DNA from 4 places in the Hyphomicrobium sp. 2TAF46 genome. Region 1 is predicted to be linked to each of the others. Evidence: predicted binding sites of a transcription regulator. Region 1 holds the regulator's gene; each other region holds the start of a gene.

Region 1 (7,646 bases):
CCGAAGAGCGGCATATCTCGATCGATGTCGAATCCGCGAGCGGCGAACTCGTGGCGATGGGCGATCGCGACGAACTGTTTCAAGTCTTCCACAACCTCGTCGAAAACGCCGTCAAATACGGCCGGGTCGGCGGCACGGTGAAAATTTCGTTGAAAAAGAAATCTAGCGTTCGAGCAGAAAGCGTCGGCGCCCGCGCCTTCATTGCAATCTCCGACGACGGTCCTGGTATCGCTCCCGAGCATTTGCCCCGCCTTACCGAGCGCTTTTACCGCGTCAGCACCGAACATTCCCGCCGCGTTGGCGGAACCGGCCTTGGCCTCGCCATCGTCAAGCACGTCCTCAACCGCCACGAGGGCGAACTTTCAGTACAGTCGGTGGTTGACAAGGGAACGACCTTCGATGTCGTTTTACCGGCATATAAATAAAATTATTACAAAACAAAACGTTGCACTGTCACAATTCTATTGTGTCACATCGCTAGAAGTGGGCTGGCGATTGAACGACAGTTTTTTGAAGGCACGCCGCTAAGGCGGCTTCACTTTCAGAATGTCCGCGTTCGTCGCACCGCGCGCCTTGGGGAAGGCCGCGAACGCTCCGGCGCTAATGATCATGACGAGCATGATTGCCGGAATTGTTTGACGAAACCCGACACTGCCGTTGCGAAAAAGCGTGAGTGCCGAGACAAAAAGTCTTCGATAACAAAGCGTTAACGTTTCACATGGCCGTGACTTAACTGAACTAGAGAGTGCGGACCGGTGCCAATGGCCGGCATGGAGTGGCGAGGCCTAAAGCCCCCCGTTCAACAAGGAGACCACAGTGAAACAGTCTATTATGGCGTTGTTTGCGGCACTTGCGGCGACTGCCGCCGTGTCTGCTCCCGTCAAGGCGGCGGATATTTCCGGCGCGGGCGCTACGTTCCCCTATCCGATCTATGCGAAGTGGGCTGACACCTACAAGAAAGAGACCAACGTCGGTCTTAACTATCAGTCGATCGGTTCGGGTGGCGGCATCAAGCAGATCGAAGCCAACACCGTGACCTTCGGCGCGACCGACAAGCCGCTTGGCGGCGAAGAACTTGAGAAGAACGGCCTTATTCAGTTCCCGACCGTCATGGGCGGTATCGTCCCGGTCGTTAACCTCGACGGCATCAAGCCGGGCGAACTCGTATTCGACGGCCCGACGCTCGCCAAGATCTACCTTGGCGAAATCACCAAATGGAATGACCCGGCCATCGAGAAGCTGAACCCGGGTGTGAAGCTCCCCTCCGACGCGATCGCAGCTGTTTTCCGTTCGGACGGATCGGGCACGACGTTCGTTTGGACGAACTATCTCTCGAAGGTCAGCGCTGACTTCAAGGCGAAGATCGGCTCGAACACGTCGGTTCAGTTCCCGGTCGGCCTCGGCGCCAAGGGCAACGAAGGCGTCGCCAACAACGTGATGCAGACGAAGGGCGCGATCGGCTACGTCGAATACGCCTACGCCAAGCAGAACAAGCTCTCGCACACCAAGCTGATCAACAAGGATGGCAAGACGGTTGCTCCGGTCATCTCTTCATTCCAGGCCGCTGCAGCTGGCGCAGACTGGACCTCAGCTCCTGGCATGGGCGTGATCCTCACAGAGCAGGCTGGCGCCGAATCTTGGCCGATCACCAACCCGACGTTCATCCTCATCCACAAGAAGCCGAAGGACGTCGCAGCCGTTAAGGAAGCCCTGAAGTTCTTCAACTGGGCCTACGCCAACGGCAGCAAAGAAGCCGAAGCACTTGACTACGTTCCCCTGCCCGACAGCGTCGTAGCTCTCGTCAAGAAGAGCTGGGAAGGCGTCGTCGGCGAGGACAACAAGCCGGTTTTCTCGAACTAATCACTGGATTACGGGAAGCGCCCCAGGCGGGCGCTTCCCGATTTGTTTATAAAGCGGCGGCATTTCTTTAGTCTGGAGCGATATCTTGGCCTTCCTTGCAGACGCTAACTCTCAGGCGACGGCTGCGGCGGCAGCTAGGCGCAAAGTTCTCGAAGGTCTTCGCACGACAGACGTTTTCTTTCGCGGCCTGACGGTTTCGTCCGCGTATTTCGTCCTCATTCTTCTTGGTGCGATCTTCGCCTCTCTCGTTATCGGCGGATACCTCGCATTCGCGACATTCGGCTTCAGCTTCCTCACGACCGAGGTCTGGAACCCCGTTACCGAGCAGTTCGGCGCCCTCGCCCCGATCTACGGAACGATCGTCACCTCTTTGATCGCAATGCTCGTCGCCGTGCCCATCAGCATCGGCATCGCCGTGTTCCTGACCGAGCTCTGCCCGATGGCGCTTCGCCGCCCGATCGGCATCGCGATCGAACTCCTCGCTGGCGTACCAAGCATCATCTACGGCATCTGGGGCTTGTTCTTCTTCGCACCCGTCATCCAGCGCTACGTCCAGCCGGAGCTGATCTCGGCGTTCCAGAACGTACCGATCCTTAATCAGCTGTTCGCCGGCCCGCCCTACGGCATCGGCATCCTGACGTCCGCCCTGATCCTGGCGATGATGGTTCTCCCGTTCATAACCGCCGTCTGCCGCGACGTCTTTGAAACGGTTCCTCCGGTCTTGAAGGAAGCGGCTTACGGCATGGGCTGGACGACGCGCGAAGTCGTGAGCAACGTCGTCATTCCTTACACCCGCGTCGGTATCATCGGCGGCGTCATGCTCGGCCTTGGCCGCGCGCTCGGCGAGACGATGGCGGTCACCTTCGTCATCGGTAACGCCCATCGAATCTCGGGATCCATCCTGGCGCCTGGAACGACCATCTCGGCGACCATCGCCAACGAATTCACCGAGGCCGTCGGCGACGTCTACACATCGTCGTTGATTGCGCTCGGCCTCATCCTCTTCTTCATCACGTTTATCGTCTTGGCACTCGCCCGCCTCATGTTGATGCGCATCGAGAAAAAGGCGGGAGCATAATCATGGCCTTGGACATCTCGAAATACCGCCGGCGCCGTCTCAGAAGCACCATCACAGTTGGACTGTGCTGGGCGGCCTCGGCTCTGGGCCTGGCCATTCTCGGCGTCATTCTGGCGACGCTGCTCTACAAGGGCCTCGCCGGACTCGGACCGAAAGTCTTCACCGAAATGACGCCGCCGCCCGGCAGCGACGGTGGCCTCCTCAATGCCATCGCCGGAAGTCTCGTCATGACGATCGCCGGCGTTATCGTCGGCACGCCAATCGGCATTCTCGCGGGCACATATCTCGCGGAATACGGCCGCTTCAGCAAAGTCTCGTCGGTGATCCGCTTCATCAACGACATTCTCTTGAGTGCGCCGTCGATCGTCACCGGCCTCTTCGTCTACGAGCTGCTCGTGCGTCCGATGGGTCACTTCTCGGCCATCGCCGGCGCCGCGGCCCTCGCCGTTCTCGTCATCCCGACGGTCGTCCGCACCACCGAAAACATGCTGCTGCTGGTGCCGAACCAGCTTCGCGAGGCATCCTCAGCGTTGGGACTTCCCCAATCGCTCGTCATCCGCAAGGTTGCCTACAAGGCGGCCCGCGCCGGTATGATCACAGGCGTGCTGCTGGCCGTCGCCCGCGTCAGCGGAGAAACGGCGCCACTACTTTTCACCGCGCTGAACAACCAGTTCTGGAGCACCAATCTCAACGCTCCAATGGCAAGTTTGCCGGTTGTGATCTTCCAGTACGCTCTCAGCCCCTATGAGGACTGGCAGCGTCTCGCTTGGACAGGCGCATTACTTATTACCGCAGCCGTGCTGACACTTAGCATCGCCGCACGTTGGTTAAGCTCTTCGAGGACGCAGCAATGAACTTGATGTCAAAAGACGTTGATACGGGGCTTACCGAAAAGATCACGGTCAGCAACCTGAAATTCTTCTACGGCTCGACTCTGGCCCTGAAGAACATCTCGTTGCCGCTCTATGAGCGGCAGGTCACTGCGTTCATCGGACCGTCCGGTTGCGGCAAGTCCACGCTGCTTCGCGTCCTGAACCGCATGTACGACCTCTACCCGAACCAGCGGGCCGAGGGCCAAGTGATGTTCGACGGCGAGAACGTCCTCGACATGAAGGATCTGAACCTCCTTCGCTCGCGCATCGGCATGGTCTTCCAGAAGCCGACGCCGTTCCCGATGACGATTTACGAAAACATCGCGTTCGGCATCCGCCTTTATGAGCGTCTCCCGAAATCGGAAATCGACGGCCGCGTCGAATCCGCTCTCGAGAAGGCCGCCCTCTGGAAGGAAGTCAAGGACAAGCTTCACAGCAGCGGCTTGAGCCTTTCCGGCGGACAGCAGCAGCGCCTGTGCATCGCACGCACCGTCGCAATCCGTCCTGAGGTCATCCTCTTCGACGAGCCGTGCTCGGCGCTCGACCCGATCTCGACCGCAAAGGTCGAAGAGTTGATCGACGAACTGAAGAACGAGTTCACGATCGCAATCGTCACTCACAACATGCAGCAGGCCGCCCGCGTTTCTCAGCGCACCGCGTTTATGTATCTCGGCGAACTTGTTGAATTTGGCGTCACCCAGAAGCTTTTCACAAACCCGTCGGACAAGCGGACCCAGGACTACATCACCGGCCGCTTCGGATAATGCGTGGCGTTGAGCCCAAATCGGATTTCAGGAATTGAGACCATGAACGAACATACCGTGAAATCGTATGAAGACGAGTTGAGACTTCTCGATCGCCGCATCGCGCAGATGGGCGGCTACGCTGAGAAGCTTCTCGTGCAGGCCATGGATGCGCTCGAGCGCCGCGATCCGAAACTCGCCGAAAAGGCCGTTTCGGACGACGTGATGGTCGATCAGCTCGAGCGTGAGCTGCAGGAACAGGTCATCGTGATGATCGCGCGCCGCCAACCGCTGGCCAACGATCTCCGTCACATCATGACCGTCATCAAGATCGCAGCCGATCTCGAGCGCATCGGCGACCTGGCGAAGAACATCGCCAAGCGCGCTCTCGCGATCGCCAACGAACCCTATCCGAAGCCGCTGATGACCGGCATGCGCCACATGACGGAAATGGTGCAGACCCAGCTCCGCGACGTCCTCGATGCGCTGACCGCGCTCGATGCCGAGAAGGCGATGCAGGTCTGGCGCGACGATCAGCAGGTCGACGCGATGTACAATTCGCTGTTCCGCGAACTGCTGACGTACATGATGGAAGATCCGCGCAACATTGGCATCTGCACGCACTTCCTGTTCGGCGCCAAGAACATCGAGCGCATCGGCGACCACACGACCAACATCGCCGAGAACGTCTACTACCTCGTTCACGGCGTACCCATCGCCGACGATCGGCCGAAGGGCGACAAGACGTCGTCGACGTTGATCACGCCGCGTTAATGACGAAGACCTTGTGAAGGAACACTGACGAAAAGCCATGCCAGCCAAGATCATCGTCGTCGAAGACGAAGCTCCACTCGCAGAACTTCTGAAATACAATCTTCAGTCCGAAGGCTATGACGTCGTGCAAGCCTCGGACGGAGAGGAAGCGGAGCTTCTTCTTTCGGAGCAAAGTTTCGATCTTGCGATACTCGACTGGATGATCCCAAAGATCTCCGGGATCGAGTTGTGCCGCCGTCTTCGCAATCGCACCGAGACGCAAAGCCTGCCCATCATTCTGTTGACCGCGCGCGGTGAAGAAACCGACCGCGTGCGGGGGCTGACGACCGGCGCCGACGATTACGTGACGAAGCCCTTCTCGGTTCAGGAGTTGATGGCAAGGATCAAGGCTCTGCTTCGGCGCGCGGCGCCCGAGCGGATGAGCGATATCCTCGTCTCCGGCGAGATCACCATGGATCGCGGCGCCCACAAGGTGACTCGCGGCCCGCGCGAAGTGCGTCTCGGCCCGACCGAATACCGGATGCTGGAAGTCTTCATGGAAAGCCCGCGCCGCGTTCTGTCGCGCAGCCAGCTGCTCGATCGCGTCTGGGGCCAGTCCTCCGAGGTCGACGAGCGGACAGTGGACGTTCACATCGGCCGCCTCAGAAAATCGCTGATCCGGGGCAACGAAAGCGATCCGATCCGCACGGTCCGCGGTGCCGGATACGTGTTCGACGGACGCGAGGCCGAAGCGCCGGCCCAGTAAGGGCCCGCGCCGGCATCGAACGGCTCAGCTCTGCCCGTTCAGACAGTCCGAAATACTGTGGGCGACGCCGCGCATCAGATCGAAGTAGAGGCCTGGCCCAGGGTTAAGCGTTTGCCCCTCGGCATCGATCGTTCCCGAACGCGCGTTCGTTCCTTCGGTGACTGCGTCCACGAGCTTCGGCTGGAAATTCGGCTCGACGAAAACACAAATGGCGCCGAGCGACGATAGCTTGTGACGAACCTCCGTCAGCCGCTTGGCGCTCGGCGGCACGTCAGGACTGACAGTGATCGAGCCCGCAGCCTTCTGCCCGAAGTGATCCTCAAAATACTGCGTCGCGTCGTGAAAGACGATGAACGGCTTTCCTTTTGAGTCCTTGAGCTCCGCCGTCAGTTGGCTATCGAGCGTGTCGAGATCGGCGATAAGCGCGGTCGTGTTGGCTTTGAACTTGTCGACATATTCCGGATAGCGCGCCTCGAGCGTTTTCGCGACGTCGGCGGCAATAGCCTTGGCGTTCTGCGGATCGAGCCAGATGTGCCCGTCCTTGCCATCTTCGTCGTGGTCGTCGTGATCACCCGCTGCGCCACTCGCTTCTTCATGCTCATGCTCGTGTTCATGCTTCTCGAAGGCGCCGCCCTGACGCTGATCGAGAAGCTTCACGCCGTCCGCACCCGCGAGCGTCAGCACCGTCACGTTCGCAGGCAACGACGCCACGATTTTCCGCGTGAATGGCTCGAGCTGGTCGGACACACGAACGAAGACTTCAGCATCGTGAATGGCCCGGGCCGTCGAAGGCTTCAGCGTGAACGTATGCGGCGAGGCCGAACCCTCGACCACGAGCTGCGGCACACCGACGCCGTCCATGATCCGGCTGACGAGGGAATGAATGGGCTTGATCGTAACAACGACCTTCGGCGTCTCCGCTGCAGCCGCCGCGGAGATTTTCGCCACCACGAGAAAAGCCCCGAAATATCCCGCTAGCCTGCCGATCATGCTCAATTCCCCCAAAATTTGAAGCGTATAATATAACAACCAATGGAGAACATTCGCAAGGGGATGCGCAAATCTCTTAGACCATGTAGCCGATAGAGCGTCGCAATCTCGCCGGTTCGATATGCGTCCGTTAGGGTCGACCGGCGATTCGACCGGCATCAGAGCAAAAGGGTTGAGCGGCGCGTGCTCGAATTTAACAAGTCCTATCGCCTTGCGGCTTTCATTTTCGTTGCCGTATTGGCCACGATTGTTCCGGTCTCTGCGCACCCGCACATGTGGGTGACGTACGTATTGACCGTCGATTACGACAAAGGCTCCGTAACCGGCGTCGACCACGTATGGAGCTTCGACGATTCCTACACAGCGATGGCGCTCGAAGGGCTCGATACGAACAACGACGGCAAGTATGACCAGAGCGAATTGGCCGAGCTTCTGAAGGTCAATATGGATGGCCTGAAGGAATTCAACTATTTCACCGTTGCGAAGCTCGGTGAAAAACCGCTCGAATTCTCGCCGCCGACGAATGCGCGCCTGGATTATACGAATGGCGTCTTGCGCCTCTACTTCCACCTGCCGCTCGCCAA
Region 2 (7,646 bases), on a different contig from region 1:
GGCTTTGGCGCTTCGGCTGTTTCGGCGATCTGCCTATAGGCAGCAGCAACAGCTCGGGAGACGTTGGTCGTTGTAGACTCGGCGGATGATCGCCGCGAAGCGTAATCGCGGGCGGGCGCCGGCTTCGGCACATTTGCGGCCGGCAGAGGGCGAGCCTCCGCGTGAGGGACTTCGGAGACCGGAAGGGTAGGGGCCGGCTCCGGCGCGGTAGCTGGGAGCGGCGCCGCGGCCGCTTTCGGTGTAACCGCGTTTTCCACGCGCTTCAGCGCCGCGTTCGATGATCTTTGCGCTCGGGAGCGGCGGCCAAGCCAGGAAAAAAACCGGAAAACGAGGCCGCTGGCGATGACGAAGAGCAGGGCCCAGGCGAGGACGGCGACTTCCGGCGGCAAGGGAACCTCCAACGGCAACGCTACGCTGAATAACGTCCCCAAACGCTCGCGCGCGTCAACTGTCAGCACAAAAATTATTCACGCGAGCGGCGCCGAACGGCAGCGCCATGAAAAAAGGCGCGGCCTACGGGCGCGCGCCTTTCCAAACCAGTTCTGATCTTTGACTGATCAGAACACTTTCGAGAATACGAAGTAGAGCGAGCCGGCGAGAACGACCGAGACCGGCAGCGTCAGCACCCAGGCCATGATCAGGTTGCGCACGGTCGCCCACTGCAGGCCCGAACCGTTGGCGGCCATTGTTCCGGCGACACCCGACGACAGAACGTGGGTGGTCGAAACAGGCAAGCCGTAGGCATCGGCGGCGCCGATGGTCGCCATGGCGACGAGTTCGGCGGATGCCCCCTGCGCGTAGGTCAGATGCGTCTTGCCGATCTTCTCGCCAACCGTCACGACGATGCGTTTCCACCCGATCATCGTGCCGAGACCGAGCGCGATCGCGACCGCGACCTTCACCCAGAGCGGGATGAAGCGCGTTGCCTTGTCGAGCGAGCCCTTGAACGCGGTGATCGCCTTGACTTCGTCGGGTTGCAGGTTGTTTGCCTTGTCCTTCAGCAGGAAGCGAAGGGCTTCCGACGCCAAGTACATGTCGTTACGGACGTTCGAGACGGCGCCTGCGGGCACCTTGTCGAGCGTGCCGTAAGTATCGACCTGCTGGGAGATTTCGCGCACCAGAACCGCAAGGCTCGGATACGTGCCCTCGTTGATCGTGCGCGCCGAGATGTAGGCCTCTACGGCCGGGCGCGGGTTGCCGAGTACGTTATAGCCCGACGCCTGTTTTTCGATCACGGTGGCGGCAGCCGCAGCGTTCGCCTTGAACTCGACGATCTGCGTCGGAGCCGGCGTCCGGTTCAGAGCGTAGGCCATCGGAACGGTACCGATGAGGATCAGCATGATGAGGCCCATGCCCTTCTGTCCGTCGTTCGAGCCGTGCGCGAACGAAACGCCAGTGCAGGTGAGGATCAGCAGGCCGCGGATCCACCACGGCGGCGGCTGCTTGCCTTCCGGTTCCTTGTAGAGCGCGGGATTGCGGAGAACGAACTTCAAGATGAGAAGCAGCAGTGCCGCGAAGCCGAAGCCGACGAGCGGAGATACGAGCAGCGAGGTGCCGATTTCTTGAGCCTTGCCCCAGTCGACACCCGAGGTGCCGTTGCCGCCATGCAGCAGCGAGTTGGCGACGCCGACGCCGATGATCGAGCCGATCAGCGTATGTGATGACGAGGAGGGGAGCCCGAGCCACCACGTTCCGAGGTTCCAGATGATGGCCGCAATCAACAGCGCGAAGACCATCGCGAAGCCGGCGCTGGAGCCGACCTGCAGGATGAGCTCAACGGGAAGCAGCGAGATAATGCCGAAGGCGACGGCGCCCGTCGAAAGCAGCACGCCGAGGAAGTTGAAGAAGCCGGACCAGAGCACGGCGACGTTGGCGGGCATCGAGTGCGTATAGATGACGGTCGCGACCGCGTTGGCCGTATCGTGGAAGCCGTTGACGAATTCGAAGCCGAGCGCGATCAGCAAGGCGACGCCGAGCATCAAGAGCGGCAGCCAAGTCGTAACCGGAACCTCGGCGGCCGAGATGTCCTGATAGAGACTGTAGGCGGTGAAGAACAGGCCACCGGCCAGCAGCGCAAGAAAAATGAATACCGTAATAGTGCTAGTGCCGTGATCGAGATTGGGCTTGCTGCTTGGTGTGCCCGCCCCCGCCAATCCACCGTTCAACGCCACGTCAGACATGATTGAATTGCCCCCCAAATACGCATTTCCGGGGCGAAATAGCGCTGCGCATATTTCAGTATCATGACATTTAGATGTGACGCGAAGAGAAGGAGTTTTGCCTGACTTTCTTGGCGGGAAAAGTTCTTAACTCCCTAGCGCTGCGACGCCGGTTGAGAGCCCACTTTCGCCCAGTAGCAAATCTCCTGCTTTGAGCCGAGTTTGCAGCGCCGGACTTCTCGCGCGTCGCCTTTGGATACCTCGAGCGCGTCGTGCTTTGCGGGATGGGCCGCTGCGATGTCAGGCGCTATCGCCGATATGAGCAACGTCCCCAGGCATGCTGCAAATACGAACGACATCCTTTTCGACAATTCGCGAAACGTGAATGCGCGCATAGCTAAATCCCCCATTTGAGATCGGCCCGCCGCGGTGCCTCGCAGTAGGTCAATAAATAGTATCGTATAATATAACAAACGAAGTGGCAACTGCGAGCCGGGAGTAGAGCGAGGGTAGTGAACGCCGGACCCAGGCCCCGCGGGCGCGCAAAGCAAATTACCTTCGGAGCATTTCAATTCTTCTTCTTTCTCTTTTCGGGAACCCCTCCGTAGCGTGGCAGAGCAGCTCAGGACCAGGCTGTGAGCACCTCTCGGGGAGAGACCAAGAATGAAGATCGTGAAATTGATTTTGCTCGGAGCGTTCGCTCTGGGGGCGAGCGTGTCTGCGCAGGCCGCGACATCGGCGCCGAAGCTACATGCACATGGCTCGGTTGCGACCCTCGCCAAAGCCGACAAGGACGAGAAGAAGAAAAAGGCCGCCCATGCGCACCACGTGAAAAAGCACAAGGTCGCGCAAGTGCAGCCGAAGAAGCCCAAAGCGCACAAAGTTCACGCGCACAAGGCTAAGAAGGACAAGGACAAGCACTGACCCCTGATCGCGTTCCGGCCGGGGGGCGGGATAGCGTTATCAGCCGTCAAGGGCACTTTCCGTTTTCGCGTTCGGAGAGTGCCCTTGGCGGGTTTTTGTTTTTTGGGGCAAATCCTGAAACACCGTCATCCCGGCGAAGGCCGGGATCCAGACAAGCCAAAAACAAACAAGGCGCCACTTGCGAGGCGCCTTGAAGGAATTCGGTCGTCTTCGACGAGACGCACGCTAGATCTCGGGACGCGTTGGCGTGGGGCTACGAACTGATTTTTGATCGCGTGGAATCTGAGCCCTATTTTCGAGCCTGTTCAAGAGTCCAACCTTCTTCTGGATTGAGAGCCAAGTCGAAATGGCGAACAAAATCGCAAAGGTATGTGCCCCCCAAAGGCAATCCAAAAAAGCAAAATATCAGAAACACCATACCAATGCCGGGGGCTTGATAGCCAGCGTCCACCCCAGCGTTCCAAATCGCGATAGACCAAACTAAGAAAATCGGAATCCAAAGAAGGTACGCCGCTGTTAGCATCCATCTCTCATCGGCGTCTTTGGACAAGTAGGTTCTTTGAGCGTGCCAACGCCTTTGTACTTTTCTGCGGATGAAATACAGCAATAGCAGTAGGCTATAGACTATTGAACACAATGAAATCACTGCCAGCGCGAACGGATTATTCTTGAGAAATGATTCGGCGGGCAACGTAACGAAGCCCGAAATGATGCAGACGAGACCGACCATGTCCACAGCGAACCCGACCGCGCCCGCTATAAGAGCAAACATTTCACCGTTCGGGCTCTGGGCTGCTTTGTTTCGCGATCTCGCTGCCATTTAGTTTCCTCCAATACGCACGAAGAACAAGAGGTGCCGACTGGGCCGGCACCTCGCAAATACTCAGCTGCACCCGCTCGTGCTGCCGCACGTGTCGCACTTCAGGCAGGTGCCGTTCCGCACCATCGTGAAGTTGTGGCACTCGCTGCACGAAACACCTTCATAGCCACGCAATTTCGCTTCCGAGACGCGCTGCTTGAAGAGCTCCGACTTCGTCAGAACCGGACCTGACGAAACCGCCGCGTGCAACTCTTCGCTCGCAACCGAGAGAGCGTTGGCGCCGTGCGTCAGCGTCTGCTCGACGTAGCGCGACGTCACATCGTAGCTCTCGCTTTGAACGGCGGCCGCACCAAGCGACGATGCCTTCGCTCCGGATACGTTCGTCGTCGTCCGGCTCGCGAGGCGAACGACCGGCGCGCCGCGCACGAGACCCTTCGACACCATCTTCGTCACGCTTTCCGGCAGATCGAACGCCAGCTGCTCGTCCGTCGTGTCGTCGCTAGAGCCGAGACCCGTCTCACCGACGATCTCGCGCGGATCGACGTGCGCGAGGTCGTGACGGCCGAGGTACGACACCGCCAATTCGCGGAAGATGTAGTCGAGGATCGACGTCGCGTTCTTGATCGTCTCGTTGCCCTGCACGAGGCCGGCCGGCTCGAAGCGCGTGAAGGTGAAGGCCTCCACGTATTCCTCCAGCGGCACGCCATATTGCAGACCGAGCGAGATGGCGATGGCGAAGTTGTTCATCAGCGAGCGGAAGGCGGCGCCTTCCTTGTGCATGTCGATGAAGATCTCGCCGACGCGGCCGTCATCGTATTCGCCGGTGCGCAGATAGACCTTGTGCCCGCCGACGGACGCTTTCTGCGTATAGCCCTTGCGCCGGCCCGGCAGCTTGTCGCGGCCCTGCGCCTTCTCCTTTTCGAGGTAGATGACGCGCTCGACGATCTTCTCGACGATCTTTTCCGTTACAGTTGCCGTGCGTGCCGCCATCGGCTGCGCCATCAGCGCGTCGGCGGCTTCCTCGGCATCCTCCACGTCGTCGCCCAGGATCTGGCTGTTCAACGGCTGCGAGAGCTTCGAGCCGTCGCGATAGAGCGCGTTGGCTTTAAGCGCCAGCTTCCACGACAGCATGTAGGACTGCTTGCAATCCTCGACTGTCGCGTCGTTCGGCATGTTGATCGTCTTCGAGATGGCGCCCGAGATGAACGGTTGCGACGCCGCCATCATGCGGATGTGGCTCTCGACCGACAGGTAGCGCTTGCCTTTCTTGCCGCACGGATTGGCGCAGTCGAACACCGGCAGATGCTCGGCTTTGAGATGCGGCGCACCTTCGAGCGTCATCGCTCCGCAGACGTGCTCGTTCGCAGCGTCGACGTCGTGCTTCGAAAAGCCGAGATGCGCGAAGAGATCGAATGACGGATCATTGAGCTTGTCGGCCGGAACGCCGAGTTTGCCGGTCATGAACTCGTCGCCGAGCGTCCAGCGGTTGAACACGAACTTGATGTCGAACGCCGTGCCGAGACCCTTCTCGATCTTGGCGAGCGCGTCATCGGTGAAGCCGCGGGCTTTGAGCGTCTGCGTGTTGATCGCAGGTGCTTGAGCAAGCGACCCGTGACCGACGGCGTAGACTTCGATCTCCGCAATCTGGTTTTCGCGATATCCGAGGGCGCGCAGCGCTTCCGGCACTGACTGGTTGATGATCTTGAAGTAGCCGCCGCCCGCGAGCTTCTTGAATTTGACGAGCGCGAAGTCGGGTTCGATGCCGGTCGTATCGCAGTCCATCACGAGGCCGATCGTGCCGGTCGGCGCGACGACGGTGGCCTGCGCGTTGCGATAGCCGTGCTCCTGGCCGAGTTCGAGGGCGCTGTCCCAGGCCCGCTTTGCAGCCTCTCCCAGGCGCTCGTCCTTCAACGACGCGTGGTCGAGCGGAACGGGTGCCGTTGCAAGCTTCTCGTAGAACTCCGATTCACCGTGCGCCGCGCGGCGATGGTTGCGCATCACCCGCAGCATGTCCTGCGCGTTCGGTTCGTATCCCGGGAACGGTCCGAGTTCCGCCGACATTTCCGCGCTCGTCGCGTAGGCGACACCGGTCATGATCGCGGAAATCGCGCCGCAGATCGCACGGCCCTCGGTCGAGTCGTAAGGAATGCCCGCCGACATCAGCAAGCCGCCGATGTTCGCGAAGCCAAGGCCGAGCGTGCGGTAACGGTAGGACAGTTCAGCAATCTGGCGCGACGGGAACTGCGCCATCAGCACCGAGATCTCGAGCACGATCGTCCACAGGCGGCAGCCGTGCTCGTAGGCTTCGATGTCGAACGACTTATCGTCCCGGCGGAAGCGCAGGAGATTGAGCGACGCGAGATTGCACGCCGTATCGTCGAGGAACATGTACTCCGAGCACGGATTCGAGGCGCGGATCGGCCCCGACTGCGGGCACGTGTGCCAGTCGTTGATCGTCGTGTGGAACTGGATGCCGGGATCGGCCGAGGCCCACGCTGCGAAGCCGATCTGCTCCCAGAGATCCTGGGCGCGGATGGTTTTCGTGATCTTGTCGTTGAGCCGGGCGCGAAGGTTCCACTCCTTGTCGTCGGCGACGGCATTGAGGAACTCGTCGGTGACGCGAACCGAGTTGTTCGAGTTCTGCCCGGCGACCGTCAGATAGGCCTCGCTGTCCCAGTCCGTGTCATAGGTGTCGAACGCGATATCCTTGTAACCCTGCTTGGCGAACTGGACGACGCGCAGGATGTAGTTCTGCGGAACGCCGTCGCGCTTGGCTTCGCGGATCGCGATCTTGAGCTTCGGATTTTTCGTCGGCTCGAAGCAGGCGTCGCCCTCGGCTTCGCAGTTGACGCAAGCCTTCATGACGGCCTTAAGCCGCTTCTGGCAGATCTTCGAACCGGTAACGAGGGCCGCAACCTTCTGCTCCTCGCGTACCTTCCAGGTGATGTATTCCTCGATATCCGGATGATCGACGTCGACGACGACCATCTTGGCCGCGCGGCGCGTCGTGCCGCCGGACTTGATGGCGCCCGCCGCACGGTCACCGATCTTCAGGAAGCTCATCAGGCCCGACGAGCGTCCGCCGCCCGACAGCTTTTCATTGGCGCCGCGGAGCGAGGAGAAGTTCGAACCCGTGCCGGAGCCGTATTTAAAGAGACGCGCCTCGCGGACCCAGAGATCCATGATGCCGCCCTCGTTGACGAGATCGTCGGCGACGGACTGGATGAAACAGGCGTGCGGCTGCGGATGCTCATAAGCGGACGACGAGTGGACCAGCTCACCCGTCTGATAATCGACATACATGTGTCCCTGGCCGGGGCCGTCGATGCCGTAGGCCCAGTGCAGGCCGGTGTTGAACCACTGTGGCGAGTTCGGCGCCGCCATCTGCATCGCGAGCATATAGCGAAGCTCGTCGAAGAAGGCCTGCGCATCGCTTTCGGACGTGAAGTAGCCGCCCTTCCAGCCCCAATAGGTCCATGTGCCGGCGAGGCGGTCGAACACCTGCCGCGCATCTGTCTCGCCGCCGAAGCGCTCATTCTCGGGAAGTTCGGCGAGCGCGGCTTCATCCGGAGCCGAGCGCCAGAGCCACGAGGGAACCTGCGTCTCTTCACAACGGCGCAAGCGACGCGCCACGCCGGCCTTGCGGAAGTATTTCTGAGCCAGAATGTCTGCTGCCACTTGGCTGAAGTGCTCGGGAACGTCGAAGCCAGCGAGCTTGAAAACGACAGAGCCGTCGGGATTCT
Region 3 (7,646 bases), on a different contig from region 1:
TGGCGCCATCGGCGTGCTGCTCACCACGTTCCCGAGTTCGGCATCGAGGTCCAGGGTTCTTGCGGGGGCAACGGGCCGCCCTTCTGCAAAAGCTCAATCGATACAAGATCGGGCGAGCGGACGAAGGCCATGTATCCATCGCGGGGCGGCCGGTTGATCGTGATACCGGCGGCCTGGAGCCGCTGGCAGGTGACGTAGATGTCATCCACAGCGAATGCGAGGTGGCCGAAGTTGCGGCTCGAGCCGTAATCTTCCGGGTCCCAGTTATAGGTGAGTTCGAGCATCGGAGCTTTTTCGCTCGTGGCGCGCGTTTCATCCTCGGGAGCGGCGAGAAAGATGAGGGTGAAGCGGCCCTTCTCACTTTCCGTGCGGCGGATTTCCCTCATGCCGAGCGCGTCACAGTAGAATTTCAGACTCGCTGCAATGTCCGTGATGCGAACCATAGTGTGTAAGTAGCGCATCGCTCACCTTTCATCGAAATTCCGAGGTCGCAGCAGGACTTCAGCTGTCCGGAATCCTCGCTGTGACTGCATGCGCTGCAGCTCTGCCACAGTGGGACGTGAAACGTCTCGCGGCACCGGGTCGCCATATCTCGCATTTTCGTCCTGCTGTGGATGAACACTGAAAAATCCTGCTTGGGCATTTCATCCTCGCGGCGTGGAAACGCATGAGAGTCAAGCCCGAACGAGCGAATCACTAGACGCGTGATTCGCGCCCCAAATCTTATCAACGCATGTGGAGGAATTCCTTGCGGAAGGGCACGCCCAATCGAAACTGGGGATGAATCATGACTACGTTTTTTTGCGCGATTTCATTGGTTTAATATGCACTATGCGATGTGGATTGAGGCACCACAACTCATGGTCAAGGGGGCGGTGCCAAAATATTGCCCCTAGTTCCGGGCAGAGCCAGTGTTATGGTTTACGTCGTTGCGCAGTTGCGTCTCAGCGTTTGGTTCTGAAGAGGGCTCTTCCAGAACGAGATGCCAAGACGGCAACGCGGAACGACGATTATCGTTTGACGCACAGTACACGCGGGGTAAGCAAGTATGGGGGATATTAAACGTCCCGGGCTATCGGAATATTTTGAGGCGGGCCCAGTCGGTCCCGAAGCGCTCGACGACGCGGCAGCAGAAGTTTTCGAGGTTGCCGGAACTATCAAGTGGTTCGATGCTTCGAAGGGCTACGGCTTCATCGTTCCTGACAACGGCCTGCCGGACATACTTCTTCACGTCACCTGCCTCAGAGCCGGTGGGTTTCAAACCGCTTATGAAGGCGCGCGCCTGCACTGCGAAGTTCTCAAGCGGCCGAAAGGCATGCAGGCATTTCGCATTCTCAGCATGGACGAAAGCTCGGCCATTCACCCGTCGCAGCTTCCGCAACGTACTCACGTTGTCGTGCAGCCAGAAAGTGACTGGTGCCGCGCGTATGTTAAGTGGTTCAATCGGGTTCGTGGCTTCGGGTTCCTGACCCGCGGCGAGGGCACGCCCGATATCTTCTGCCACATGGAAACGCTGCGCCGCTTCGGGTTCACTGAGCTTCGGCCGGGCCAGATCGTTCAAGTCCGCTGGGGCTATGGATCGAAGGGCTGCATGGCTGCGGAACTCAGGCCGGATGGTGTGCCGACGGGGCTGCCATCCCGTAACTGACACGGGGCAGATGGCGACAATCATGTCGAGTTCAACGAAGGGGGCCGCGATTTGCGTGGCCCTTTTTATTTTGGCGCCGATGCTCGCAGCCGGCTGGCCACTGATGAATTCCCTGATCGATCTCGTCCCGGCCGCATACGCCAAGATGCGTCAGGACAAGTTGACGATCGTTTCGGCTCAGGGCGGGTCCGAGCACACGTTTTCGATCGAGGTCGCGACGACCGAGCAAGAGAAAGCGCTGGGCCTGATGTTCCGCACGGAGCTTGCCGATGGCGAGGGAATGCTCTTTCCCTATTCGGCCGAGCGCAGCTTGCAGATGTGGATGCACAACACGTACATCCCACTCGACATGCTGTTCATTCGTGCCGATGGTACGATCGCGCGGATCGAGGAGCGCGCCGAGCCGCTGTCGGACCGGGTGATCTCGTCGGATTTGCCGGTGCTCGCCGTGCTCGAAATTCCGGGGGGCGCATCATCGCGGCTCGGAATCAAAGCCGGTGACAAGGTGCGCTATCCGATATTCTCAGGCGCGAGCGGGCACTGAACTCTTGATTCCGCACCGGGCAGAGCATCTGCTTTGGAGCCGGAAACATCGTTGAGCGAAGTTTGGCCCAATTCATTCCGGGAGGCGTCCAACATGTCTCGCGAAAACCTGCTACGTCTTGCTCTCATTGCATTTGGCACTGCCTTTTGTCTGCTCTACCCGTTGGCGATGGTATGGCCGTCAGGTTGGGCCTGGCACGAAGGCTCACCGGGCAGTTCTCAGTATTTTGTGATGATCGTCGGAATTTATGCGACGCTCGGCGTCTACCTGATCCGTGCTTCGTCAAATCCGGCAGCGAACCGATCATTGATCTCGTTCACGGTGGCGTCGAGCGTCGTGCACGCGGCAATCATGGCGGTTCAGTCGTTCGATCATGAGATGCATCGCGGGCATTTGCTAGGAGACGTCCCAGCACTTTTACTGGTCGCCATCGTGCTCGGATTGTTAATGCCGAGGGGCGCTACAAATTGAAAATCGCTTGGCGCTAATCCTAGCGGTGGCCTGAGCGGCATATCCCGGGTCCGCGACCTTTCGCTCTCCCGCTCTCCGCGACTATTCCGGGATCGCTGTGTTGGCGTTGTCCGGTTGTTCCCAAATTGTCCAATTGCTAGAACACGCAGATCTGCTACTAAGCCCGTGTTTCCTAGTGTCGGGGCGTAGCTCAGCCTGGTAGAGCATCTGCTTTGGGAGCAGAGGGTCGCGTGTTCGAATCATGTCGCCCCGACCAATGATTTTAATGACTTAGCGCATGATTCCCTTCACGGATGATTGAGTGTGAAATCTGCAAAATTTCACACTTTCGTTCTCGGCGTGTTCTTAATCATCTTGATTTGATTAATTAATTCGTTTTGGCTTAATCGCGAGCATCTGCTTTTTTGCCCGCGTACCAGTGCCACCGGACAAGAAATGGGGTGGTGATCGCGTCGCTCGGGGCAGCGAAGTCCATTTTGAACCGCCATTTGACGACAATCAGAAATTGAATTGATCCCGCATGAAGAAAATTTTGACGGTGGGGCTCGAGCTAGCCTCTGATGACGTCGAGAATGAAAGTATTCGCTCGAAGGTTTCACTTCTCGATTGGGATATCATTCTTTTTCGAGCAGACATCTCAGACTTTCTGGGCTCGAGTGACACCTACCAAGGGAAGCCGAGCCTGGATGATGAAGACTCATTTTCTCTGAAGGAATGCTGCGAGCATTGGCGGCGTGAGATCAGGCAGGCCGTCGAAGGGGGAAAGACAGTTTTCGTGTTCCTCTGCGAGATGACAGAGGTTTTCGTTGATAGCGGTCAGCGAAAGTATTCGGGCACTGGGCGAAATCGACAAACCACCAAAGTTGTTGAGATATTTAGCAACTATCGGGCACTTCCGGTTTCTCTATCGTTATTCAACGCCACGGGAAGCGCGATGAAGCTCACTCCTCGTGGTGCCGAGATTCTCGCGCCATATTGGGCGGCGTTTGGCTCGGATTCGACGTACAAGGTTGTTCTAACCTTGGGAAACGATGCAACGGTATGTGTTAGTACAAAATCGGGCGACAAACCCGTTGGCGCGATCTTCAAGTCTAAAGCTACTTCGGGCTCGCTAATTCTTCTACCGGATATCGAATTCGATAGAGACAGCTTCTCTGCGTTCGAAAACGGCGAGCCTATTTGGACAGATGAGGCCATTCAATTTTCGGATCGGATGACGTCAGCTTTGTTGGCGATCGACAAGGCGCTTCATTTAACTTCTGAAGCCACTCCGGAACCGATCTGGGTCGCCGACCCGACACATTTGCTCGCCGTAGAACGCGCTTTAAGAGTTCAACTTCTGGCGGCCGAAACGCAGGTCGAAGCTGCACAGCGAGAAAAGGAAAGAATTCTTGAGCAATTGAAGAACGCCGGTCGATTGCGCGCTTTATTGTTCGAGAAGGGGAAGCCCCTCGAATACGCGATAATAGAAGCACTCAAGCTTATGGGTTTTCAAGCAGGACAATACAAGCAAGCTGACTCAGAATTTGATGTCGTTTTCGAATGTTCCGAAGGTCGCTTGATTGGCGAAGCGGAAGGAAAGGATACAAAGGCGGTAAACATTGACAAGCTTAGGCAGCTTTCAATGAACATCCACGAGGACCTCCAAAGAGAAGAGATATCCTCGCCTGCAAAGGCTGTTCTTTTTGGTAATGGCTTTCGCCTTTCTCCGCCTGGCGATCGAGAGGTTCAATTCACCGAAAAATGCATCTCAGCTTCGCGAACGTCGAACACAGCCCTTGTTGCGACGTCGGATCTTTATCGGGCGGCTCAGTACCTGTCCGATCGTTCTGATGAGGAATATGCGAAGAGGTGCCGGCAGGCCCTTTTATCGAATGTTGGCCCTGTAGTTCTGCCGGCGCCGCCAGCGATCGAAGGCGACGCAAGTGTGGTCACATCAGTAGAGTCGGTCAAAGGATAAAACTTCAAAGACATTTAACACTCAGAGTTGAGTTCTTTTGCGTGTCAATGCGTTAGCATTCGGCATTTCTTTGGCCGATAGTGTGAAACAGCATTGACTTTAAAGGAAATCTACCAGATTTGGGAGCAGAGGGTCGCGTGTTCGAATCATGTCGCCCCGACCAATATTTTCATCGGCCGTAGCAATCCTGCGCAACCTCCGACGCGATCGCGAATGCGTCCGGTGGCTTCAGTTTTGCTGGCAGACGACACGCGCGGACAGCGACGCAGCACGGTGGGCGCGGGAGGCCGATCCTGCGATCTGGGGACGATCGTCCTCGGCAATGCGAACACCATTGGCGATCAAGAAAGCCTTGGCGTCGGTTGCGGCCACAGCTAGCACGCGGTTTATCGATGTGCGGCGGCTGACAACGCCTTGCACAAGACCCAGTCGATCGAGCACCGGCGCGCCGCTGGCGCCGAATGTGACGGGAGCATCGATTGCGAGGGCGCCGCTCTCGCCGTAACCCGTGACACGGGAGTTTGCGATGACGCCGCCACCGATCTTGAGGCCCGCCAGCTGGTCATAGGCGCTGGCGAAGACCATGTCCGATGCCACGGCCGCATTTGCTTTGGGAAACACGGCGGCGATGCCCATAGTCTTCGGCACCTTCAAAAGCGCCAAGTCCCGATGTGTCGAGAGGGCGATAACCTTGGCAAGGGTGCGGTTATCCTCCTTTCCGACCAGAACTCGAACGCAGCCTTGGATTACGTGGGCAGCCGTCAGAAGGTGTCCGTCATCGTCGACGAAGAAGCCGGTGCCTGTGAGTAGGCGAGAGACGGTGGGCGTTGGCGGAGATAAGGCCAGTGCCTTGGGCGCCTCCAGAGACTTGGGGGCGGGCCGGGTCACGGATTGCGCCAGGACCGGCAGCACCGTACACGCCATGGCAAGGATAAAGGCTGCCGCGGCGCCGACACGCATGGCCGGACCCAGCCAGTGCTGCAAGGTCGCGCCTCGGAATGTCATTTGCTTGTCTCGAACCGCTTCATTGAGCCATCAGAATGATAGACGATCGCCATACATCCCTTGCGCAAGGGTGAATAGCCTCTATCGGCTGCATAGAATGAACAGCGGGTTTCCCTCGAAGGCCGGTTGAGCCCTCCACGAACGCGGTGCTGCTCGGGACGGGGGAGTTAGGCGTGCTTGCATGCTGTCGTCAAACTGTAGCGTTCGGGCGATAGCGTGGGAGGAGATGGCGGCCTGAACAGCGGCAGGCCGTGACGTCACTGCCTGCCGGGGTTTATCTTCTTTGACACAAGTCGTCGTGATGGCCCGCAGGTGCCGAGCGGGCGAGGGGCATGGTCGAGTGCGTCGTTGATCAGTCCGCACCAGCGCGGCTTGGGCCGCGGGCATGGTTCCGCCGTTCGTGGTTTGCCTGCTTGATGTTGTCGTCTGCTCTCATGCTGCCCGTATTCTTGCTTGCTGGGCGTTCGGCGTCGGCGCAGCCTGCTGTGAACGAGCGCATAGAGTTCGAAATATCCGAGCAGCCGCTCGAAACGGCGCTCGATGCTTTCGTCTCCATAAGTCGCCTGCAGGTCCTTTACGAGACGTGGATGACTGACGGTTTGCGCTCGGCCGAGGTGAAGGGTGTCCTCACGCGCGAAGCTGCGCTACGCCAGCTTTTGTCGGGCACAGGCCTCGATTTCGTCTATACCGAACAACAGGCCTTCACGCTCGTCTTTGCGCGCCAGACGACGACACGGCCCATCAGTGATTTCGATACGTTTCTCGGGCTCGTGCAGGCGCGCGTCGTGACCGCCCTGTGCCGCTACTTGGAGACGCGGCCGGGTGCGTTCCGATTGGCGCTGCAATTGCGGGTCAGGCCGGATGGTCGCGTGCTGCGGCCGGTGCTCCTTGGTTCGACCGGGGATGATCGGCGCGATGCCGCGATCAACCGCGTTTTGACCAACCTGATTGTGGACATGGGGCCTCCGCCCAATATGCCCCAGCCCATCACGCTTGTGTTGCTGCCCGGCGCGCCGAACGGGACCGACGCGTGTCCGTCGGAGCCGCAACGATGAGCGAGGGGTATGGTCCGACAACTTGGGCGGCGTTGCGAGAACTCCTCGTCGATAGCTACCAGGACCTTCGCCGTGCCCTCACGCGCCGTCTTGGGTCGGCGGATGCGGCCGACGAGACGTTGCATGAACTCTATCTGCGCATGGACCGCAAGGATCGAGTGGGTATCCTGGGCAACCCCGTTGCCTATCTGCTGGCAAGCGCGGTCAATCTTGCGCGAGACCGCTGGCGAACCGAGCAGCGCCGGTCGCAGCGTCATGTTGTCGAGGCGTTTTTCGATATTGTCGACGAAAGCCCCGGACCTGACAGAATCGCCGAAGGTCAGCAAATGCTTGATTTGCTACGAGAGGCCCTTCAGCATTTGACGCCGCGCCAGCGGGCTATTCTCGTCGCGGTGCATTTCGAGCATCAGTCACAGGCCGAGATCGCCGAGCGTTTCGATATTTCGTCACGGCTGGTTCGATTGGAGCTGCAACGCGCTCTAGAGTTTTGCGAGGCCTATCGTGGCAAAAACTCGTGAGAGAGCATGTTTGCCGCTTGATCGCGGCTCATATCGTCCTGCTCATAGTGACGTGTCTTCTTGTGCCATGAACGCGGCCTCCGGAACATGACGGTGTTGAACGACGAGCACGAGGCCGAATTGACGCGGGAGGCGTTGGCTTGGCTCGCGCGTTTCAGTTTGGGTCAGGCCGATGCTGAGGACAGCGCCGCATTGCGTCGCTGGCGGGACACCAGTCCAGCCCATGGCGCAGCGCTTGCTGAAGCCGCGCGGCTGTGGCGGAGCCTCGGAAAGCCAGTTGAGGAACTCGCGCGTGCTCTCCCGGAACCGGCGTTCCGGTTGAGCCCACAAGGGGCTCGGGTAAGCCGCCGTACGCTGTTCGCAGGTGGTGCAGCGGCCGCAGCGGCGGGTGTGCTCGCCATTCGTCCCCCGCTTTCCTTGTGGCCGTCCCTTGCCGAATTGTCCG
Region 4 (7,646 bases), on a different contig from region 1:
ATGGGCTCAATTTTCTGAAGAACGTCGTCGTCGATATTGACGGCTATATGGATATCTTCTCCGTCGTCGGCGGCAATGAGCAGATCGTTACGGGGCTCGTCGAAGAACTCGATGCGGAAATACGCCTTGGTTCCAACGTCGTCGCGGTTGAGCCCTTGCCCGACGGTACATATAAAATCGAATTACAGGCCAATGGCGTTCAAGAGATAACAACTGCCGACCTCGTCATTGTGGCACTGCCGCTCACATCCCTTTCGACAATCTATTGGCGATCCGAGCCGCTGCAGCAGGCGATCGCTAGACACGTCGCATATTACGATCGTCCGGCTCACTATGTTCGAGCCACGCTGCTCTTCAAGAGACCGTTTTGGCGTGAGCATCTTCCCACAGACTGGTGGTACCTCGACGCGTTCGATGGTAGCTGCGTCTATGATGAAGGCGCACGAAATGATTTTTCGGCCTGCGGAGCCCTAGCCTTCTTGATCGCTGGCAATGCCGCGCTGGCGCTTGCGAATTTGTCCGATGACCGCATCGAGCGACTGTGCCTCGATGCCTTGCCGCCTGAACTCGCCGAAGGAAAAGATCTCATCATCGATCGGCGAATCCATCGCTGGATGGCGTCGGTCAACGCCATACCCGGCGGGCTGCCCGTACGACAACGCACAGATAGTCACCGCCCGGATCCCGAAAATCTCCCCGGACTTGTCTTGGTTGGTGACTATATTTTTGATGCGACGCTCAACGGCGCCTTTGATTCTGCGGACGCCGCGACAGACATCGTAATGGCCGAAATTCTGATCCGCCGCCGCGTGGAGCTTGGTGCGTCCGACAGGGAACCAGCACCGATAGCTGAAACTCTGGAGCAGCTGTGCCCCGTCTCGATTCTCGCCGACCTACTGAAGGTGACATGGGGCTTAGACAGAAATTCAAGGATACTGCACATCGGTGCTGGGCAGGGACGAACGGTCGCCGCACTGAGGGCTCTTGGCTACGACGCGATTGGTGTGGAGTGCAACAGACCTGCGATCGCACCAACTTCACCTGAAGTTGGTGACGTTAATGTCTATTGTGAGTTCGACGACTTGCCATTCAAAGACCAGTCCTTTGACGCGGTCATCGAGTGCGGGCTTTTCCGCCTCCCACAAAACAGGATTTCAAAAGCGATTGAGGAAATTCGGCGCGTAACACGGCATGGTCTCGTACTTGGATCCGTTGCAACAGATTTGCCGATTGATTTGATCGAGCGTCACGAACTTCTCAATAGTGTTGAGACGCTAGGCTCTCGGTGGGACTGGTCAGAGAAGCTCTGCGAAGCCGGCTTCAGTCACGCGCTCATGGACCCGGTGCTACTCAACGACGCCTGGAAGATCGCTGAAGCAGCGGGAGCCGGGCCCGGACATTGGTTCGAAGATGCGGAAAGCCTGATGTACTGCATCTACGAGTCCAAAAAAGTTGAAGTCCAAAAAGAACTCCCAAGCCTCATCTCACGCGATGACGTTTCGATCGCCGCCGAATAGTTCAAGGAGCACGCTATGCTAGATGTTCCCGTGCGAAAAAATGAAGGCATATCGGCGCGGGCTTGGACAATCACCTTCGAAGAAGGGAGCGATCCGCCCGATTCTGGCTCGATTATCATCACGCAGCCGCGCAATCTGATTGCCGTGATGACCGAACTCGAAACTGAGCAGATCGCCGCTTCGATGTCGACGGTGACTCCGGGTGCCTTGACCATCGTTTGCCTGCCGCTCGGCGTGAGTAGCCCCAAAAACATCGAGCGAGACGCGGAGACTTGGATGCGTGACGCCGCTGGCCAAACGGTCAGAGCAGGCGTGCGCACAGTCAGGGTGTTCTGTGCGCACGACCGAGCTTTGATCTACGCAGCCTCTGATCATATTCACTCCGTCATAGACGCCGTTGTTCGGTTCACCGTCGCACAACGCGAAACGATTGAGCTCGAGAAGGCAATGAACGCCGCATGGTCGTCGATCGACGCCGACGTCCCGCTGACTCGTTCTGTAACGCGGCACCGGCAGGCATATCAAAAGCATTTGGACGAAATGAACGAACGCTCGGCGCGCATGAAAGCCAAGCATCTCCGAATTTGCCGTGCACTGGAACAGCTCGATACGGATTCTGATGAGCTATCTCGGCGCGTCTTTTCGGAGCTGGTACTCGCCGGTGCGCTGTACGAGCGCGTCGAAGAGTTGGAAGACCCAATCGAGTTCGCATTAGAGCAGTATGAGATCGCCAACTCAAAGCTGTTCGAAGAAAAAAATGCGGCGAAAGAACGAAGAACCGCAATGATCGGACACTTCCTCGAAGCAGGAATTATCGTGCTGCTGCTTCTTCAATTGCCCTTTTTCAAATGAGCCCGCGAGCAGTCAAATGCCTGCTGGCCGGCGCATAGCCACAAACGGATAACCTGTGACAACGATGAGTAGGAGTTTTCAAATGGCCATAAAAACTCGGGCGCTTGGCTACGCCATCGCCTTCTCCTCAATCATGATGCTTTCGGCTCTCAACCCGCAGTTCCGGCACATTGTCGTTGCTGACGCATTTGCTGGCTGTGGTTACGATAATCGGAGTTGGGACGAGTTGCCCTATGGGGTGCGACGGGCTTGGGCTATGCTTGGCTATAGTCGCAGCGTCTGGGATTCAGATGGAACAACGCGTTCGGAGGGGGAAAGCTGGTCCCAGCTAACCGCGAGACAAAGGCAGGCTGCCGCGGCGCTCGGCTATTCACAGTCGTCCTGGGATAACGATTGTGGAGCTGCCGCAGACATCGACTAAGCCCGAGCTGGCGGATCGAAGTCCGGGCCCAATTGCAAAGTCGATGTCCGCATTTCAGGCTATCTCTGCATGCCCGTTGGGGCTCGTTGACCGCTTGGCATATCGCGAACTCAGCGCGCTTTCGATTGAAGATCAGGAAAGGAAGTTGCGAATTTCCTCGGCGATATGGTCAGCGTGTGTCTCGAGCGCGAAGTGACCTGTGTCCAAGAATTTGACCACCGCATTCGGGTTATCGCGCCTGAAGGCCTCGGCCCCCGGCGGCAGGAAGAATGGATCGTTCTTACCCCAGATCGCCAGCATGCGCGGTTTATGCATGCGGAAGTAGTCCTGGAATTTCGGATAGAGCGCGACGTTACTCTTGTAGTCGCCGAAGAGGTCGAGCTGCACCTCGTCTGATCCGGGACGCGCAAGGTAAAAGTTATCAAGTGAATAGCCGTCGGGGGAGACAGCAGTCGCATCCGATACACCGTGCGTATACTGCCAGAACGTCGCTTCCGGCGTCAGGAACTGACGAAGCGCCGCTCGATTGGCGTCAGAGGGATTCTTCCAGTAGGCCTGAATGGGGTTCCATCCCTCGCTCAGACCTTCCTCGTAGGCATTGCCATTTTGCGAGATGACTGCGGTGATGCGTTCAGGGTGCTTCAAGGCGAGGCGGAAGCCTGTGGGGGCACCATAGTCGAAAACGTAAATCGAAAACTTCTTGAGACCTATCACCTCCGTGAAGCGGTCGATGACGGTTGCTATGTTGTCGAATGTGTACCTGAATTTTTCTCGAGACGGCATGTCCGATTGGCCGAAGCCCGGAAGATCGGGTGCCACGACATGAAAGCGGCTGGCGAGAAGAGGGATGAGATCGCGGAACATATGGCTTGAGCTCGGAAACCCATGAAGCAAGAGGATTGTCGATCCGTCCTTCGGGCCTGCCTCACGATAGAAAACATTGAAGCCGTCGACATTGACCTTCTCAAAGCTCACTTTGGTCATCGTTATTCTCCGTTCTATCCGTTTAAATAGACTTTTAGGGGTTATCTATATGCGCGCGCTGTCTGCGCATGGCCGCGATCTCATCCTGCGACCGAGCACACGGCCTCAAGGATCGTGTCGGTGACCGTCGTTGGAGCAGTCACCAAAGGCGTGTGGTCGATTTTCTCGGAGCGGACTTTTGCGGCCATCCGTGCGGCCATGAAGTACTCGGTCGCCGGATTGATCATGCGATCTTCTTCGGCGATCAGAAACCAGGAAGGCCTCGATCGCCATAGGGGTTTGGGTGCCTTCTCCTGAATGCAGGCGACGTTGATCGGCCTTTGCGTTGCGGCGAGTAGGGCTAATCGCTCTGCCGCTGCGTGCTGCGCGAAAGCCGATTTGAAGCCGGCGTCCGGCATCCAGATAAATCCGTCGGCATCGGGCACAAGTTTCGGCGCGTCCGCATGAGGCGCCGCGCGATAGAAGATATCGGCGACAGTCTCGCCTTCATCGGGCGTCAACGCCGCGATGTAGGCGAGCGCTTCGATCCGCTCGCTTTTGGCAGCTGAGATAACCGCACCTGCATAGGCATGAGCTGCAAGAACGATGGGCCCTTCCGTTCGGGCGATAGCCCGGTCAAGAGCCGCAACGTCGTCTGAGAGGGAGGTTAGCGGAAGAGGAGCCGCGATGACCGAAATCCCCTGCCGCTGCAGGGGCGTGATCACATCGTTCCAACTCGAGCCATCGGCCCACGCGCCGTGAGCTAAAACCACATTCACGTTCCCTTTCGTCACGCGCCGATCCTCCATTGTAGTGTCGCAGCAAACAGATCAGGAATAACCATTGAAACAATATATAGACGGTTACAACGATCGGGTGTGTAAAACGACGGCCAATAACTTGTCAATAGACGTTTTGCTGGTTATGCCGTTGCGGCCTTATTGATTGCAGGTCAACCGCCATGAGTAACATCCGCCCAGCACCCATTTTCATCGCCGATGCCAAGGGTTTGGACTTCCTGAACTCCCTTGCCACGCCGGTTGATACCCCTGTCGAATGGCTTGGTTCCGGCGACGACCTCTTGGCGTGGCTCAAAGCGGCCGATCTCGTTCCAACGGATGTTCTTAAAACTTTAAAGGCCGGAGCCTTGCCGGGTGAATTGGATGCAGTCGCTGCGCAGGCCCGCTCGCTGCGCGAGTGGTTCCGCGGCTTCGTTCGAAAGCACAAGGGTAGAGCACTAAAGCCGAGTGCTCTACAGCAGCTCGACCCCCTCAATCGAATTCTGGAGCGTGACGAGGTCTTTGGCCAAGTCGCGCCGCGCGACCAGAACACCACGGTGACTCAAGGGTCATTCCTGATGTGGGTAGAGCAGCGCCGTTGGCGTTCACCGGAAAGCCTTCTTCAGCCGATCGCGCGAGAAATGGCGAACGTGATTTGCAACGAGGATTTCAACCTCGTCAGAGCCTGCGAGGGACATGCCTGTACGTTGATGTTCGTCGATCGCACCAAGAGTCACCGAAGGCGGTGGTGCAGCATGGCTGTCTGCGGTAACCGCGCGAAACAGGCCGCGCTTCGCGAACGATCAAGGTAACGTCTGAGCTGAACCTCAGTCGCCCGCGCGGTACCGGTAATGCCGGCATCTGACCCAAATGCAATGCATGCATGTATGCAAGGTTGAGCCCCGGCCCTATTCGGCAGCCGATCCCAATCGGCGGCCCGTCGACTGCGGTTGGAGCGCAACGACCGTAACATAAGTGTCATCCTCACCCGATAGGGTCAATGTGAGGAGTTGCCTTCTGCTGGCTAACTTGTGTCGGGGAGGCCGGTCACCTTCGTTGCAACCATCCAGAACAACGTGATCGCCTCTCCATGTCCGAATGGAGAACGGAATTGCGTGCCGGTTCGGCGTTGAGTTGCGTACCGATCGCAGGTCGGGTGTTGGTGTATGTATTGGTTGAGGTTTGGCCGCATCCGCGCGGGTAGGGATTGGGCCGGTCAAATGCCGCACGGAGCCATATTCATGCGTCTCCAGGCGCTCACCAAAGATCTTATGGGACGAGCAGCGCGATGGCGCGGAGCAAGAGCGTTGCGGCGGTCCATCGCCATACTCCTCGCGATCGTCTGTGCCACGCCCGCGATCGAATCCGTGCAGGCACAGACATCGCCGCCGCCATACGAGGAAAAAAGCAAAACTGGGCGTTCGATGGAATTCGACATTCCAGCCCAGTCTCTTGAACTGGCGTTGAGTACCTTCGGCGCCACGACACAGATACAATTATTTGTTGATGCCGAATTGACCGCGGGCCGCCAGTCGGCAGCGCTGAAAGGCATTTTCGTTCCAGAGATTGCTTTGAACAATCTGCTGGCCGGGACGGGCCTTGCCGCTCGCGCCATCGATGACCAGGGATTTACGCTGGTGTCTCTCTCGACCAGCGCCGCAGGAACGCCGGCTCGTGATGCGGCATCGCCGATGGTACTGCGGTTCAATCGCTATTCCGCGGCGCTTCAAGATGCCATGCGCAGCGCGCTCTGTCAGCGTGAAGAAACGGCACCAGGATCCTATCGGGCTCTCGTGCGCTTCTGGATCGGTGGTTCCGGCGCGGTCGCACGCACCGAACTCGTGACGTCTACGGGAGATGGTCGACGCGATGCCTTGCTAGTGGCTGTCTTTCGAGGTCTTGCAATCGGCACTCCACCGCCCGCTGATATGCCTCAGCCCGTTACATTGCTTGTCACATCTGATGCGCGATCAGCCGGATACTGTTCCGGCGTTCGCCGCGCCCTTTCTCGTGCGGCCATGCATGGTGAGCCCGCACGATGACGGAAACCATCCTGACCATGCTGCGTCGGCTCCTGGTCGACGACTACTACGGCTTGAAACAGCGGCTCGCACGCCGTTTCGGATCCGCCGACTTTGCCAGTGAAGTGCTGCATGAAGCCTGGATGCGTCTTGATCGTATTGATGCGAATGCTTCAAGCGCAGCCGTGCATAATCCCAAAGCCTATCTCTATCGCATCGCGCTGAACGTTGCGACGGATCGGCAGCGCGCCGACAAGAGCTGGCTCAGCAAGATCGAGATCGAGGCGCTCTATCGGCGGGCACAGGACGATCTCGATCCCGCCCGCATCGTGGAAGCGCGCCTCGAACTCGATGCCCTCGCCAACGCGATCAACGAACTCCCGCCCCGCCGCCGTGCGGTCTTCATTGCGGCGCGCCTTGAACATCTGCCGTACAAGGTGATCGCCGAACGCCACGGGATTACGCTGCGGGTGGTCGACCGTGAATTGAAGGCCGCGCTCGATCATCTCAGTGAGGTTCTGAACAAAAATCCACCAGCAGGGGGCGGAACAGGCGCTCCCGAAGCGTCTAAGATATGACACGGATATTTCAAGCGGTCCCGCGATGATGGGCGAAACCTTTACAGTCATGAATGATTCCAACCGCCGCAATCCGGAAAACGAAGCGTTGCGCGTCGAGGCGTTGGCTTGGTTGCGGCGGCTCAATAGCGGCGAAGCGACGGCGCGAGACCTCGAAGAACTGGAAACCTGGCGCGCTAAAAGTCCGGCGCATGCCAAGGAATTTGCCGGGGCGGCCTTGCTCTGGACTGTGTTGGGGGAAGCGGCGCAGAAAGCCGAAGCCGATCGTTCTCATTCTCTGCGCTCGACGGTAGAGGCGTTTCCGGCGGGGACTCCGCGTCTGGCACGGCGCGCTTTTCTTGTCGGCGGCAGTGCGCTGGCCGCATCGGCAGCAGGTGCCCTTGTCATTCGGCCGCCCCTCGATCTATGGCCATCCTTTTCCGAGTTCGCCGCGGATTATCGGACGCGGACAGGTGAACGACAGCAGATCGATGTCGCAACTCACGTTTCGGTTGAAATAAATACGCGGACCAGCA

The links. The regulator PhoB, encoded in region 1, activates phosphate uptake and scavenging genes when phosphate is short. The targets are predictions, from matches to a motif close to TGTCATNNANCTGTCAT.
Region 2: a site for PhoB is predicted at 2,233-2,249, ahead of AB4Z24_RS11020 (inorganic phosphate transporter). Genes of this name have one in related genera too.
Region 3: a site for PhoB is predicted at 5,814-5,830, ahead of AB4Z24_RS15010 (STN domain-containing protein). Genes of this name have one in related genera too.
Region 4: a site for PhoB is predicted at 5,498-5,514, ahead of AB4Z24_RS14975 (STN domain-containing protein). Genes of this name have one in related genera too.

What each region holds. Positions count from the first base shown of each region.
Region 1 covers NZ_JBFRFO010000002.1:531,545-539,190, forward strand. The annotation lists gene AB4Z24_RS06420 (ATP-binding protein) at 1-425, shown strand, start outside; gene pstS (phosphate ABC transporter substrate-binding protein PstS) at 832-1,860, shown strand; gene pstC (phosphate ABC transporter permease subunit PstC) at 1,946-2,938, shown strand; gene pstA (phosphate ABC transporter permease PstA) at 2,941-3,792, shown strand; gene pstB (phosphate ABC transporter ATP-binding protein PstB) at 3,789-4,574, shown strand; gene phoU (phosphate signaling complex protein PhoU) at 4,617-5,327, shown strand; gene phoB (phosphate regulon transcriptional regulator PhoB) at 5,365-6,072, shown strand; gene AB4Z24_RS06455 (zinc ABC transporter substrate-binding protein) at 6,097-7,062, opposite strand; gene AB4Z24_RS06460 (DUF1007 family protein) at 7,246-7,646, shown strand, end outside.
Region 2 covers NZ_JBFRFO010000004.1:330,268-337,913, reverse strand. The annotation lists gene AB4Z24_RS11025 (hypothetical protein) at 1-458, opposite strand, end outside; gene AB4Z24_RS11020 (inorganic phosphate transporter) at 558-2,180, opposite strand; gene AB4Z24_RS11015 (hypothetical protein) at 2,823-3,083, shown strand; gene AB4Z24_RS11010 (hypothetical protein) at 3,373-3,903, opposite strand; gene AB4Z24_RS11005 (vitamin B12-dependent ribonucleotide reductase) at 3,967-7,646, opposite strand, start outside.
Region 3 covers NZ_JBFRFO010000007.1:1,146-8,791, reverse strand. The annotation lists gene AB4Z24_RS15050 (TIGR03862 family flavoprotein) at 1-24, opposite strand, end outside; gene AB4Z24_RS15045 (VOC family protein) at 21-461, opposite strand; gene AB4Z24_RS15040 (cold-shock protein) at 1,049-1,648, shown strand; gene AB4Z24_RS15035 (DUF192 domain-containing protein) at 1,671-2,192, shown strand; gene AB4Z24_RS15030 (DUF6632 domain-containing protein) at 2,286-2,663, shown strand; tRNA gene AB4Z24_RS15025 (tRNA-Pro) at 2,843-2,919, shown strand; gene AB4Z24_RS15020 (hypothetical protein) at 3,184-4,623, shown strand; gene AB4Z24_RS15015 (S1 family peptidase) at 4,852-5,628, opposite strand; gene AB4Z24_RS15010 (STN domain-containing protein) at 6,114-6,683, shown strand; gene AB4Z24_RS15005 (RNA polymerase sigma factor) at 6,680-7,201, shown strand; gene AB4Z24_RS15000 (FecR family protein) at 7,289-7,646, shown strand, end outside.
Region 4 covers NZ_JBFRFO010000006.1:369,137-376,782, forward strand. The annotation lists gene AB4Z24_RS14945 (FAD-dependent oxidoreductase) at 1-1,517, shown strand, start outside; gene AB4Z24_RS14950 (hypothetical protein) at 1,665-2,369, shown strand; gene AB4Z24_RS14955 (hypothetical protein) at 2,452-2,790, shown strand; gene AB4Z24_RS14960 (alpha/beta fold hydrolase) at 2,923-3,774, opposite strand; gene AB4Z24_RS14965 (alpha/beta hydrolase) at 3,855-4,547, opposite strand; gene AB4Z24_RS14970 (CGNR zinc finger domain-containing protein) at 4,715-5,344, shown strand; gene AB4Z24_RS14975 (STN domain-containing protein) at 5,774-6,574, shown strand; gene AB4Z24_RS14980 (RNA polymerase sigma factor) at 6,571-7,131, shown strand; gene AB4Z24_RS14985 (FecR family protein) at 7,181-7,646, shown strand, end outside.